3 regions of the Solibacillus cecembensis genome follow, and region 2 is predicted to be linked to each of the others. Evidence: riboswitches for the same ligand, from Rfam matches in the RefSeq annotation. Region 2 holds a riboswitch; each other region holds the start of a gene.
The links. A riboswitch is a leader RNA that binds a small molecule or an ion and turns the genes downstream of it on or off. The one in region 2 is predicted to bind thiamine pyrophosphate.
Positions count from the first base shown of each region.

Region 1 (4,622 bases), on a different contig from region 2:
ATGCCGATGGAGCTCGGTTACGAAAAGGATTTCACAGCCTATGTAAAGGCAATTGAAAAGATGGCGAAGGAATTAGCGAGAGGTTCTGCAACTGTAACAGGTTATGATAAGAAAATGGTGCTTGATAAACTAGGGGAAGATGGCAGGATTATTAAGGGAAGTCCTTTAGTTGTCTTGAAAGAAAGTGAATTAGTAGAGAAAATATTGGCCACATCTGATGAAAGTACGACGGTTACATTACCATTGTATTTGACCGAAAGTAATTATAGTGCCGCCAATATCGAAAGCTTGGATGATGTAGTCATTGCCTCGTATACAACTTATTTTAAAACTGCGAATGCGGGGAGAAATAAAAATATCGAGCTCTCAGCAAAGGCTATTCACAACCTCATTGTCGGCAGTGGTGATTTTTTTTCTTTTAATTTAAATGTGGGGCCTAGAGATGTAGAGAGTGGCTATCAACCGGCACACGAAATTATTAATAAGAAGCTTGTAATGGGCATTGGCGGAGGAATTTGCCAAACATCGTCCACGCTTTTTAACGCGGTGGATCAAGTGCATATTGCCACGCTGGAAAGACATCATCATTCATTAGATGTAGGCTATGTACCGCAAGAAAGAGATGCTACAGTTTCCTATGGCTCACTGGATTACCGTTTTCAAAATGTAAGTGGAGTGCCTTTTATTATAAAAGCGATTTATAGAAATGGCTCGCTAACAGTAGAATTAAGAACATCAGAGGATTATGTGGAGATGCTGAAAAAGAACGAATAACTTGCTTTAGCAGAGCTAAATCAAGTTATTGCCCCGGCGGATGTCACAGATTTTTAAAGGAGGAAGTCAGCCTAAAGACGTCACATCGTGTGACAACGGCTGACTGACCCACGTCCTGTGGGCCCTCGAAAAAATCTGGACGCAATTACGCTGAGGCGTAATTGATATTAATGAAAAAAGAAAGGTTCAATTCAGTCATTCGAATTGAACCTTCCCATAAACCCCGCCACCACCAACCGCGAATTGTAATTGACCTGTTCTCGCTAAATCAATTCTTTCGGCAATTCTTTGCGGGACGACCGTCGCTAATTGTTGAACGGTTGTGCGATGTATAATATCCATCTCGGTACCAAATGCGGTGAGTAGCTTTTGCATCACTTTTGGACCGATTCCTGGAATGAAATCTAATGGTACTTGATGGACGTAGGGCGGTCTTTTTCGTTCTGTTACATGATCATCAGAGGAAAGTTCCTGTATGCGCGTTGCCACACCTTTGATAATTTGTTTACTGTCGCATTCAGGACATTGCTCAGCATCCTCCTGCACATGATGTCCACACTTGGCACATACCGTTTGATGATATTTCCCGAGTAACGGATGTAACCCATAATTTGCGCTCACAGTTCGATTCTCTATATTGTGCAATGCCTTTTTCAACTCTACAAAATTAGCATCCTCTACATACAATGTTTGATATTCCCGCGCCATTTTTCCGAGAGAGTGAGCATCGGAATTGGTGACAAATGTATAGTGTTCAAGCTCTTTTATTTTACTGACCATCTCGGTATCAGAGCTAAGACCCAGTTCAATTGCATCAATCATCGTCGGATCAAATACTTCTGTTAAGCTTTGCAGCACACCTTTTCCATATAAACTTTTAAACGGCGTAAAAACATGCGCTGGGATAAACAGGCCACCGAGTTCAGTGACATTGTTTTGCAATGTTTTTGCGTCACAGTAAATACGCTGTGAGCTCAGGTTTATATTCGTTACATGTTGACTCATCCAATCTGAAAATTCCTTCATGAGCATAATGGTTGGGAAAAAAGCGAGTACATGAATCGGTCCGTGGCAATTTGTATCATAAATTTCAATTTCAGAACCTAAAATGAGTGTTGTATTGTCATATCGCAGTCCCCCTTCAGCAAGTGGTACAAGTGAACCTTCTGCTATTAAGTGCTCCAATTCCTCTAATACCCCTGGTGAATGACAGTCGATAATCCCAATTAAATCGAGCCCTTTTTGTGAACTGGCCGTTTGTAAAATATTCGCCAAAGTTAAGTTTTTACTACCCGTAATTTTTACTGCGCGTCCATTAAACGTGCGACCGATGTGTATATGCAAATCTGCATAAAAGTTTTTTAACACGTTCTATTTTCTCCACCTTTCTAAATTAAGGATGTGTTATTACATTTGAGTTATACGATGGAATAATTCCCTGTTTTTTAGTTATTCAAAAGAACGATGTCTATTGTGTAAAGATAATAAAGTTGTTAAGTATTCCTTCATTCACTTACGGGGGATTTAGTTGAACAGTGCTTTTACAACGTCAAGTTAAGAAAAGCCCCCAACGACGCTTTGGGAACTAATGTTATACTTAAGAGTGTTTCGTAATAATAAAGTAAAATTACAATGTATTAAGTTGTTCCGCAAATGGGTCATTATGTGGCATTACTAAGGAGGGGTTTTATGAATTCTTTGGTTATATTCCTTTTAGTTCTCTTTACCCTTAATGTATTTGTTATCTTTTTATCAAGATTATTGAATTGGTTGGTATGGATGATGGCGGGTGTTATTTTTATTATTTCTTCTCCAATAGTTCTAGTTCTGACAATGAATAACGTTAGTCGTAATGTTGGAGATGGATTTGCAGCTGCTGTGGCGGGGCTTACTTTTGGTGGACTTTTGATTGCTAATGCAATTATTTTATTCATTGTGGCAATTTTTGTGAGAAAAAAGGAAAACAAACTGGTTTAGAGTATTCTGCAATCAGGCGAAAACGTTCCCAAATGGAAGCTTGGTAACATTTCAAACAGCGACAGGCACTGTTAAATCAGTGTTTGTCGCTGTTTTTATTAAAAAATAACGCTCTGAAACGCTGCGAGAACTCATTTTAAAGGGTAAAATGAGTTAATTATATTTTTAAAAATAGAGATGAGGGTTAAAGACATTGGAATTTATTATTACACTTGGGGTTGTTATTATTGCAATTTCTTGTTTATCTATTGATGCGAAAATGAGAGAAAATAGTAAACGAGATAAAGAGATAATTTCTTTACTCAAAGAAATAGCTCAGAAAAAGTAGAAAGTTCATACACTATTCAGTATTACTTACGGTATACATAGCCATGCAAAATAACGTTCCCAAATCGAAGTTTGGGGATAAAATAGAACACCTGAAATGTCGTCACACCAATGTTTTAGGTGTTTTTCAGTATTTCATTCATATACACCTATTTATGCACAATTGTTTAAACAGAGAAACAACAAGGTTTTCAATGTTATTTAAAAGAAATTGCACTGTATCAAACTTTGTATAATATCTTGCATATACAGCAGAATCTTTAACGTTCTAAATCAACCTATTCCTATAACATAACCATTTCGTTATCCGACTGATTCATAACTATCAGGAAATTTATTGCTATTTGTCAAAAGTTAAATAAAAACTATTGGCAATTCAATGGGAATAATGATAGCATAAAAGTAATTAAAATATTTGCGGGGGGACGCTATATGCGTTGAGAAGGCTAAAACCTGACCCTTGGAACCTGTTCAGTTAACACTGGCGTAGGGAGCAAAGTACATAGCGATTCGTCTATTTCGCATTTTTGTACGTGAGCTCTCCTTTATGGGGGCTTTTTGTTTTTTTCCAAGTAAATATTCTAATAGCGGGGGGACGCATATGCGTTGAGAAGGTTAAAACCTGACCCTTAGAACCTGTTCAGTTAATACTGGCGTAGGGAGCAATGAGTAAGACGCTTCTTTGCTATACGCAAATAGAAGCGTTTTTTTTGTTCTTAAGCCTACCACAAGGAGGAACAATGATGACATTTTGTGATGAGGTAAGAAAAGAAACAGATTTATACTGGGAAGGAAGCTTTGAGCACCCATTTGTAAAGGGACTTGTTGATGGCACGCTCCCAATTGAAAAATTCAAATATTATATGATGCAAGACGCTTATTATTTAAAGCATTACACAAAAGTGCTAGCGATTGCAGCTTCTAAAGCGGATCATCATGATGATATTACGTATTATCTGGATAATGCACGCTTTATTAACGAAGCAGAGCTTGAATTGCACCGCACCGTTTTTGCAGAACTGGGTGTTTCGGAAGAGGAGCTCCAAGCGTTTGAGCCGGCACCTGCTGCTTATAATTATGTAAGTCATATGTACAATGCTGCACATAATGGTAATGTTGCCGAAGCTTTTGCGGCGATGTTCCCATGTCCGTGGTTATATCAGGAAATCGGTGAAAAATATAAAGAGGCAAAACCAGGTGTTAAGCTATATGAGGATTGGATAGCGATGTATAGCGCGGACGATTTTAAAGCGACAATTGATTACCAAAAAGCGCTGATGAATCGCTATGTCAAAGAACAACCTGATAAAACTGCTATTTTTAAAGCGCATTTCGTCAAAAGCTGTTATTACGAATGGAAGTTTTGGGAAATGCCTTGGACATTAGAAAACTGGGAAAATGAGGTCGCGCAATATGACTTTGCATAAAATTCATCTGAAAAAACCGCTCGTTCATTGTATAACGAATTATGTAGTTGCTAATTTTACTGCAAATGGCTTGCTGGCAATCGGCGCATCTCCTGTCATGGCAGATGACAAGGATGA
Region 1 is NZ_JBNNMF010000001.1:355,242-359,863, reverse strand. It holds gene ACQKIH_RS01885 (VanW family protein) at 1-774, shown strand, start outside; gene ACQKIH_RS01880 (endonuclease Q family protein) at 970-2,142, opposite strand; gene ACQKIH_RS01875 (hypothetical protein) at 2,464-2,751, shown strand; gene ACQKIH_RS01870 (hypothetical protein) at 2,945-3,079, shown strand; TPP riboswitch at 3,488-3,588, shown strand; TPP riboswitch at 3,658-3,757, shown strand; gene tenA (thiaminase II) at 3,822-4,505, shown strand; gene thiM (hydroxyethylthiazole kinase) at 4,492-4,622, shown strand, end outside.
Region 1: linked by a shared signal. The riboswitch ahead of tenA (thiaminase II) and the one ahead of ACQKIH_RS05205 (YkoF family thiamine/hydroxymethylpyrimidine-binding protein) in region 2 are both predicted to bind thiamine pyrophosphate.

Region 2 (4,622 bases):
ATCGTTGTCCAAAAATACCCGATAGCCGTCACAAAAAAAGGAATCATAAATAAAAACCATTTCTTCCAATCAATCCGACTAAACAAAATTTGCAGCACAAGTATTCCATTCCAAAACACGAGCGGAGTCCACGGATCGAAAAAGAAAGCCATCGTGAACATACAAACTGTGACCAATAAAAACTTCAGTGAAGGATTCATTTTATGTAAAGCATGCTTCACGTTCCATCAATCCTTTCGGTGGTAGTAAGTGATGAGTTAATAGTAGGTTTTCATTTCGCCAAACATCGGCAGCCGGAAACTTTCCTGTCAGACGCCCATTATTTAGTAATAAAATCGAATCTGCTAAGCAATAAGCGAACTCCATATCATGTGTGACGATTAAAAAGGTTGTACCAGCGCGGGATCGTTCATCTAGTAATTGAAATAACTCAGATAATGCTGCGGTGTCTTGACCAGAAGTAGGCTCGTCCATCAAGATAACTTCACGTCCATCTGAAAGCATCGCTGCGATAGCTACTCTTCGCTTTTGCCCATGACTAACTGCAAATGGGTGAGCATCAGAAATGGGTATTAATTTTAGCCGAGTCAACATTTTATCGACATCATTTCCTCCACCAAATGCAACTTCTTCGTGCACACTTTTCGTCAGGAATAAAAACTCTGGCGACTGTGGTACATATCCTAAACGTTCAGGTTGAACCGTTCCATTAAAAGGAATCAGCTGACATAATGCTTTTAATAATGTAGACTTTCCACTACCATTTGGACCAGCCAGAACCGTTATTTCACCACGATTTAAAGTGAAAGAAACTTCTTGGAGGAACGGCTTTGCACTTATGCTATTTGCAAGGAAAGAAGCATTTTCTTGTATGGAGGTATTCCTTTTTTGTAAAGGAGTAGTATCCTCGGTTTTATTTAACGGGATGTTTCGCTCAAAAAAATCTCCCCATAGATCTAACCGATGCTCAATTGCAATGATTGTTATTTTTCGTTTTATCTGAAGCTGATCCAACCATTCCACATATTTTATTGCAGTGTAAGGGTCTAAGTGGGCAATCGGTTCGTCTAACAACAAAACTTCAGGCTCCATAATAAGTGCACAAGCAGTAGCAATTCGCTGCTTTTGCCCACCAGAAAGCTTTTGAATAATTGCATGACGAAACTCACTTAAGCCCGTCAAATGCAACACCTCATAAATACGAAATTCCATTTCTTCTCGTGGTAAATGTAAGTTTTCCAGTGTAAATGCAAGTTCTTCTTCTACCGTTTGCATGCAAAACTGAGCATCGGGATCTTGGAAAACAGTTGCTATCCGGTGATTTATCTCCCCAGGGATATAAGAAAAACTGTCTTTCCCGAACAACTCCAATGAACCGGTTAATATGCCATCACAATTGTCTGGAAAAAGTCTATTACATAAATACAGTAATGTTGTTTTTCCACACCCGCTAGGACCTGTAATGACAACACGCTCCCCGCGGCGGATGGACAATGAAAGATTCTTGAGTATTGACTGTTCTTCGTCGGGATAAGAGAACGTTACATTGTTAAAGCAGATAACATTAGGCATGTGATTCACCTTTTTTTGATCGTGAAATGGCATATCCGCGGAGTGAACCAGTAGCGAGTAATCCGTCTGATAAAGCTTTTCCACCGACACCGGCAATTAGAGCACCACTTAATATGCGAAGTCCTAACATTAATGCTACGTAACCTGTGCTGTACACGGCAAAGCCCCCTAAAAAGTATCCATATACAAAGCTGAAAACGGCTGAGCCAACACCAGCTAACATTAATACCCACAAGTCAAAGCGTTTGTAGCGTGTTGCGGCAAAAACTGCTTCTGCTCCCAATCCTTGAATAAGACCTGTAAGAATTAAACGTGGACCAATGGCATTACCCAATAAAACCTCTATTGCTGCTGCGATTGTTTCAGAAATGACTGCTGCTCCAGGTTTACGAATAATATACATGCAAATAATCGATACGATAAACCAAATGCCGAAGATCCATTCATACGCAATAGGACCAATAAACCCTGCCCAAATATTTCCTGCATGTAGAAATAGTAAATAGACAATACCAAACACAACAGAAAATAAAGACATAAGTACAATCTCTTTTAGCTTCCAAGATTTCAACATATTAAAAACCTCCGTGAGAAGGGCTATTAATACTCATTGAAACCGTCATGACAAGATGTTTATGTTCTTCTGATCGTGCATGTGTGAAAGATTCTTCGTAAAATTCAAATACATCATGTATATCTCCGTGAATACCACTTGCATAATGCATCGACTCATTGAAAACACCATGCGTTTTTGCACGATCTATTTCTCTGTAAATAACATTCATATAATCAGGATTATTCATCGGATAAAGAGCAAATTGAGAAGAAACATATTGTTTCGTAGTATCTGTATTTGCTACTTCATCTCCTTTATCCAAAAATACATCTCCTGCAGAGTCACCTGGACAACCAGCAGAAAAAGTACCAGATAATGCAATATGCTCTCCCGTTTTAGCAGCATGTAAAGTGATGGCTTTTGCCACATTAAATACATGCACCTGTTTTCCACGAATAACAGTAGATACGTCATCCGTATGCATCCACACATTTGATGTATCTGTTTCTAGAAGTGCACCTTTAATTACCGAAATAAAATCATTGGTCATTGGATGAAGAGAAAAACGAAATCCAACGATAGGGCTTAAACCGCATTGCATATTAAAAACCTCCCGAAAAATTTTCATAAAAAAAGACCACATCCGTGAAGATGCAGCCACTTATCCAAAATGAAAAAATAGGAAAGTCACCGCACTTCCTCACGCAGGTATTATCCTGATCGAGTTATAAGGGATCGGAGCAAAAGCTCGCATCTCAGCCAAAGTGGGCACCCCTAGTGCAGAAAACGGTATGTAGTTTTTTTAATGTGCCATCAGTATAACCTACCAATATTATCATTGTAAATGAAGTTTTATTATTTCATACTTTCGTCCATGGTTGATATGTTAAAGTATTGGGAATTTACAAAGAATATCGTGCGTGTTGTGTTTTGCACAGAGTGCACAAATAATATTCCATTCGTATGGGGATTTTACGAGATATGTGGGCACTATTGTAAGGAAATTTATGAACCAAGTAAAATTAAGCATAGCAACGATTACAGGTTGTATATTCTATTTATTCTAAAAAAACAGTCATTGACAATATTTTGGGCATAGGTTAGATTAAATACTAATTTCAATTTAAAAAGCAATGATAAGGATATGAATCGTTTTAGTGAAGATCAAAAGAGAGGGAAATCACCGGCTGAAAGATTCCTGATTGGACAATTCGATTTACTCCCTTGGAGCTGTGCTAGGAAACTAGTGACGTATACAGGCGTTATCTGTATCAATGAGCTACTGATGCAACAGTACAGTAGGAATTTGGGTGGAACCACGGGTATTCAAACACATACTCGTCCCTTTGTGGACGAATATGTGTTTTTTTTATTTACCAAAAAAAGAAAAGGAGTGGTAGTATGTCAAATCAAGAAGTTACAATTCAATTTCCAAATGGCGAACAAAAACGTTTTGCTAAAGGTGTTACGCTAACCGAAATTGCCAAGTCGATTAGTCCTAGCTTAGCAAAAAAATCAATTGTAGGTAGTGTAAATACGACAACAACTGATTTGACACGACCAATTCTAGTGGATGCTGAAATTTCTCTATATGATGTTGCGTCAAAAGAGGGCTTAGAGGTAATCCGTCATTCAACAGCGCATTTGTTAGCACAAGCGGTAAAACGTTTATATCCAGATGCAAAATTTGGTGTAGGTCCAGTAATTGAAAACGGGTTTTATTATGATATTGAAATGACTCATACGTTAGTGCCAGAAGATTTAGATGTAATTGAACGTGAAATGAAAAAGATTGTAAGCGAGAACTTCCAAGTTGTTCGCAAGGAAGTAACGAGAGAAGAAGCGAGTCAAATGTTTGAGCATGACTATTTAAAGCTTGAGCTTTTAGAAGCAATTCCTGCCGAAGAACTTGTAACGATTTATGAGCAAGGGGAATTTATCGATTTATGTAGAGGACCACATGTGCCATCTACAAATAAATTACAGCAATTCAAACTAATGAACATTTCAGGTGCGTATTGGCGTGGTGATAGCAATAACCAAATGCTACAACGGATTTACGGGGTGGCGTTTGCAACGAAAGAGGATATGGATGAATACTTTGTGTTTTTGGAAGAAGCCGAAAAGCGTAATCATCGTAAACTAGGAAAAGAGCTTGAACTGTTTATGTTTTCGGAAGAAGCACCAGGCATGCCATTTTATTTAGCAAATGGTCAGATTATCCGAAATGAATTAGAAAATTTCTTACGTGGTTTGCAAACAAGCTATGATTATAAAGAAGTGCGTACACCGCTGATGATGAATCAACGTTTATGGGAGCAATCAGGACATTGGCAGCACTACAAAGAAAATATGTATTTCACACAAGTAGATGAACAAAAGTTTGCTTTAAAGCCGATGAACTGTCCTGGTCATATGCTTATTTATAAAAACGACTTACATTCGTACCGTGATTTACCGATACGTATGACTGAGTTCGGTCAGGTGCACCGTC
Region 2 is NZ_JBNNMF010000004.1:94,439-99,060, reverse strand. It holds gene ACQKIH_RS05220 (energy-coupling factor transporter transmembrane component T family protein) at 1-152, opposite strand, end outside; gene ACQKIH_RS05215 (ABC transporter ATP-binding protein) at 202-1,572, opposite strand; gene ACQKIH_RS05210 (ECF transporter S component) at 1,565-2,146, opposite strand; gene ACQKIH_RS05205 (YkoF family thiamine/hydroxymethylpyrimidine-binding protein) at 2,148-2,729, opposite strand; TPP riboswitch at 2,809-2,914, opposite strand; gene thrS (threonine--tRNA ligase) at 3,530-4,622, shown strand, end outside.

Region 3 (4,622 bases), on a different contig from region 2:
GCAAATCTTAACACAATATTCAATGCCTCTGTCGCAATGCCCCTGCCTATAAAAGCTTTATCCATCGAATAGCCGATAAAACCACTTGAATAAGGTAGCCGTTTAATCGCATACAGCGAAATATGACCGATGAGCTGCTGTGATTGTAAATCATATATGCCGAATGAAAATTCTCTATTCGCTTGCAAAAGTTGGATACTTTCTAAAATTTTATTATACTGTGTGACCTCTGTATAATATTCGTCTCGATGTAGTGGCTCATAGATTGACCAAAAAAATTTATTATCTGAAAGCAATTTAGCAAGTGCCTTTGCATCGGATTCAATAAAGGTACGCAATAAACACTGCTGTCCAACAAGTCGAACCATTGGATCACCTTTCTTTTGAAATAAATTGAGTAAACTTTTCATCACAATTCACCTACATATTTACCAATATAAAGAGCGTTATTACTTTTTAACTTATTTCCTATTTTTATTTTTCTTTTGTTCCTTTGCATTTACTGGTAATTCAATCGTTGCCGCAGCTTCTTCCTCCGCTGCTCGTGTTTCAAATACATTTGTCATTTGCAAACCGCGGCGCGTAGCCTCTTTTTCAATATGCGCAATGATTTCTTTTAATACTTGAACACGCGCATGTAATTTATCATTTCCAGAAATTAAATGCCATGGTGCGTTTTCTGTATCCGTTTTTGCAAACATCTCATCTGCTGCTTCCCCATATAAATCGAATTTATCGCGGTTCCGCCAATCTTCATCCGTTAACTTCCATGATTTATACGGGTCTTCTGCACGGTCATTAAAGCGCTTTAACTGCTCTTCTGAATCAATGTGAATCCAGAATTTCATCACGATATAATCACCATCTGTTAATTGTGCTTCAAAACTATTTATTTCTTCATAAGCGCTTTTCCATTCATGCTCTGTCGCAAAATTTTCAATACGTTCCACGAGTACGCGGCCATACCAAGAGCGATCAAAAATTGCGATTTGACCGTGTTGTGGCAATTTACGCCAAAATCGGTGCATATAATGGTAACGATGTTCATGTGGCTGTGGCGCTGAAATTGGGTGTACAACTAAACCACGCGGATCAATACGCTCTGTTAAACGTTTAATCGCGCCCCCCTTACCAGCCGCGTCCATCCCTTCAAATGCTAAAATTAATCCAATTTTATTATTAAATAAAAATTGTTGGGCATTTAACATTTCATATTGTAGAACTTTTAACTTTTTCTTGTACATTTTTTTATCTAATTCTAATGACAAATCTAAATTCTTTAACTGCTTCATCCATTTCATCCTCCCCTAGTTCAACTACTATTAGTTTACTTGAAATAATCTGAATTTGGTATTTTTTGTTCGTTTGTGCTTTTTTGCACATATTTTTTTGATGAAAAGGGGATGCTTATGCTTTTTTTATATAAATGAAAATCGGAAAAAATTGCTATACATTGATTATCGGTCTTTTTTCACCTTCTAATTCCTTAAATTTTTTATAATTATTCTTCTTACCAATTTATGCTTTTAGCTTTTCAATTATTAGCATTTTCAATGTGCAATTCCCGATTAGAAATTTCTATAAAATAATAAATTGCAAAAAAATCGTAACAGCTAAAATTGCCGTTACGATTTTTATTAATCTTCTAACATTGTTAAAATAATTGGTTTATCTTTTGTTACAATAATTGAATGCTCAATTTGGGCAACTAATGATTTATCTGGTGTTACGAATGTCCAGCCGTCACCTGACTCTACAATATGCTCAGCTTTTGCCGAGATGAATGGCTCTACTGCAAGTACCATTCCCTCTTTCATAATTGTCGTATCCCATGCGTCGTAATAATTTAAAATATGATCCGGTGCTTCATGTAAAGATTTACCTAAGCCGTGACCTGTTAAATTCATAATAACAGTTAAACCGTGATCACGTGCTTCACGCTCTACCGCTTTACCAATTTGGTTTAATTTTGAACCAGCTTTTACTTTTGTAAACGCACGTTCAAGCGCTGATTTTGCTACTGCACATAACTTTTCTTTATCCTCATAGCCTTCACCAACTACGAAAGAAATCCCCGTATCTGCAAAATAGCCGTCTAAAGATCCTGAAACATCAATATTCACGATGTCACCTTCTTGGATTTGCTTTGAACCTGGAATACCATGTGCTACCTCATGATTGACACTAATACAAGTGTATCCTGGGAAATCATATTCTCCTTTTGGTCCTGAAATGGCTCCTGCTTCCGCAAACATGCGACCCGCAATCTCATCCAATTCCTTCGTAGTAACACCTGGAACTGTCGCAAGCTTCATTGCCTCACGAATTTCCGCGCAAATGCGACCAATCTTTTTAAACGCTTGGATTTCTTCTTTAGTTGTAACAATCATGTTAAACTTCCTTCCTCATATCAATATCTACCCTACACTATATCACACATCAATTACGCCATGGCATAATTAAGTCCAGATTTTTTTTCGAGCTTGCTCAAAAAAAACTGTGCCATCCGCTGGGGGATTTAACTTGATTTAGCCGGTGTTGGCCCCGGCTGAATCAAGTTAAAAAAGTTGTAAGTATTCAAATCCCACAACTTGCGGAGTCGCTATATTTCATTACTAAAAAAGCTGAACTAAAGAATTCCTTCTGCTATTGGAAGCTTTCTATTATGGATTCTAATAAAAGGAGTGTCCCATATTCGAGACACTCCTCTATTCTTAATTATTTAATTTATCAATTGCGTCTCAGCTGACATGATGTTGTCTCGCTGTCGTTATCCCATCAGCCAGACGTTGAACTTCCACTTTTAGAAGTAGAGGACATGTTCTGAAGCGAGTTAAATGTTTTTAATAATCTTGGTGCAGATGTGAATAATAATACTGCTATACCAGCTGTTATAATCGTCGCCGGTAGCATGTACGAAGCATTATAAAGGATTGAATATTTCCAGACATTTTCATCACCAGCATATTCCTTAAAGAATACAACACCTGCTAATAAGTGGGCACTGAATCGTAACAATCCACCGATGAAAATTCCAATGACAATATAAGTCGTCATTTTCGCTTTGTTTAATGCTTTTGTTGCTTCAAGTAATGGTTTACGTACAACAGCAGCTACTCCAACCGCTGTAAAGGCAATGCCGTAATCAAGAAGCGCCTGCACCCAGTGTAAAATATAGGCACCGAATACCATTTGTAAAACCCCAATTATTAATCCTGTTGCTAATCCCGCTGCTAAGCCCCAACGAATTGCCATTAATACGATAGGTAGCATAACAAAGCTGATGGATCCACCTTGTGCCCATAACTTAAATGCATATTGGTCTAGTACTAGCCCGATGGCAGCAAAGATTGCAATTTCCACCATCATTAATAATTTCTTTTTGTCCATAACAAATCTCCTCCATTTTCCGATGTAAAATGAGAAGGAATAGAAAAAAAACGATATCAGGACAGAGCCTGACTATCGTTTATTAGTCGGTTTCTATCCACATCCCTACGCAAGCATTAACTTACAGGTTCAAAGAGTCAGTACATTTCGTGCACAATCTCAGCCAACAAATTTGGCACCCCTTGTGGTTACATCTTTTTAATTGTTCTAACTATTCAATTATATCCAATTGTAGTAATATTATCAATATCCTAATTTATTGTCCCATATATAAAAGCAAAGGAGTTGACCATTTTGGATAATTCAAAAGGCTTGAGTGCAATTGGCTATTTAAGCATCTTCTTTGCACCATTCATTGTCCCACTACTTATATTTATAGTGAGTAAGGATACTGCTGTTCGCTTTCATGCCAAACGTGCATTTATTTCACATTTAGTCCCGTTCGTTTTAGGTATTTTATTTTTAGCATTCTTCGTTTCATCATCACTTTTCGTATCAAATGCTTTTTCTTTTAATGATAGCAGCATTTTAGTCCCGATTATTATCTTTATTTTATACTTACTTCTTTCTTTTACCATCTCCATTTGGAATTTAGTACAAGCCATTAAAGTAATGCGTTAATGTTTTGAAAAAGGGTATACTAATTTTACAAGCATTGATAGAAGTTAAAGGAGTGTTCTAGTATGAAGCTAAAGAATGTAATAAAAACTGCAATCAAATATGCGCCAATCGTTTATCCAATCGTCAAAAAATTAATTGATAATCGATTAAAATCAAAGCATGCCAAAATGTTAAAATAATTGCTGGATACAATTTATATATGCATTAAAAACCATTTTGCACGCAATCAAAATGTTTTTTTTATGTTTTTATTTTATAATAATTTCCGTACGGCTATGGCCTTCTTTTAGCTTTTGTACTTGTAATATGGCTGGCATTGCTGCTTTTAATTCTGCAACATGTGAAATGACACCAATTAAACGCCCAGTTTGTTGCAAATCGATTAAAATATCAATCGCTTTTCTCAGCGATTCCTCATCTAATGTACCGAAGCCTTCATCAATAAACATCGTATCAATATGGACACTGCCTTGCACACTTTGAATGACATCAGCCATTCCTAACGCAAGAGCAAGTGAAGCATTGAACTTTTCCCCACCTGAAAGTGTTTTCACATCGCGCGTTTGCCCTGTATTACTATCAAACACATCAATGCTTAACCCACTTTGTGC
Region 3 is NZ_JBNNMF010000011.1:104,544-109,165, reverse strand. It holds gene ACQKIH_RS11580 (GNAT family N-acetyltransferase) at 1-368, opposite strand, end outside; gene ACQKIH_RS11575 (polyphosphate kinase 2 family protein) at 462-1,292, opposite strand; gene map (type I methionyl aminopeptidase) at 1,638-2,390, opposite strand; gene thiT (energy-coupled thiamine transporter ThiT) at 2,779-3,390, opposite strand; TPP riboswitch at 3,476-3,583, opposite strand; gene ACQKIH_RS11560 (magnetosome magnetite crystal formation protein family) at 3,685-4,011, shown strand; gene ACQKIH_RS11555 (hypothetical protein) at 4,074-4,190, shown strand; gene ACQKIH_RS11550 (AAA family ATPase) at 4,260-4,622, opposite strand, start outside.
Region 3: linked by a shared signal. The riboswitch ahead of thiT (energy-coupled thiamine transporter ThiT) and the one ahead of ACQKIH_RS05205 (YkoF family thiamine/hydroxymethylpyrimidine-binding protein) in region 2 are both predicted to bind thiamine pyrophosphate.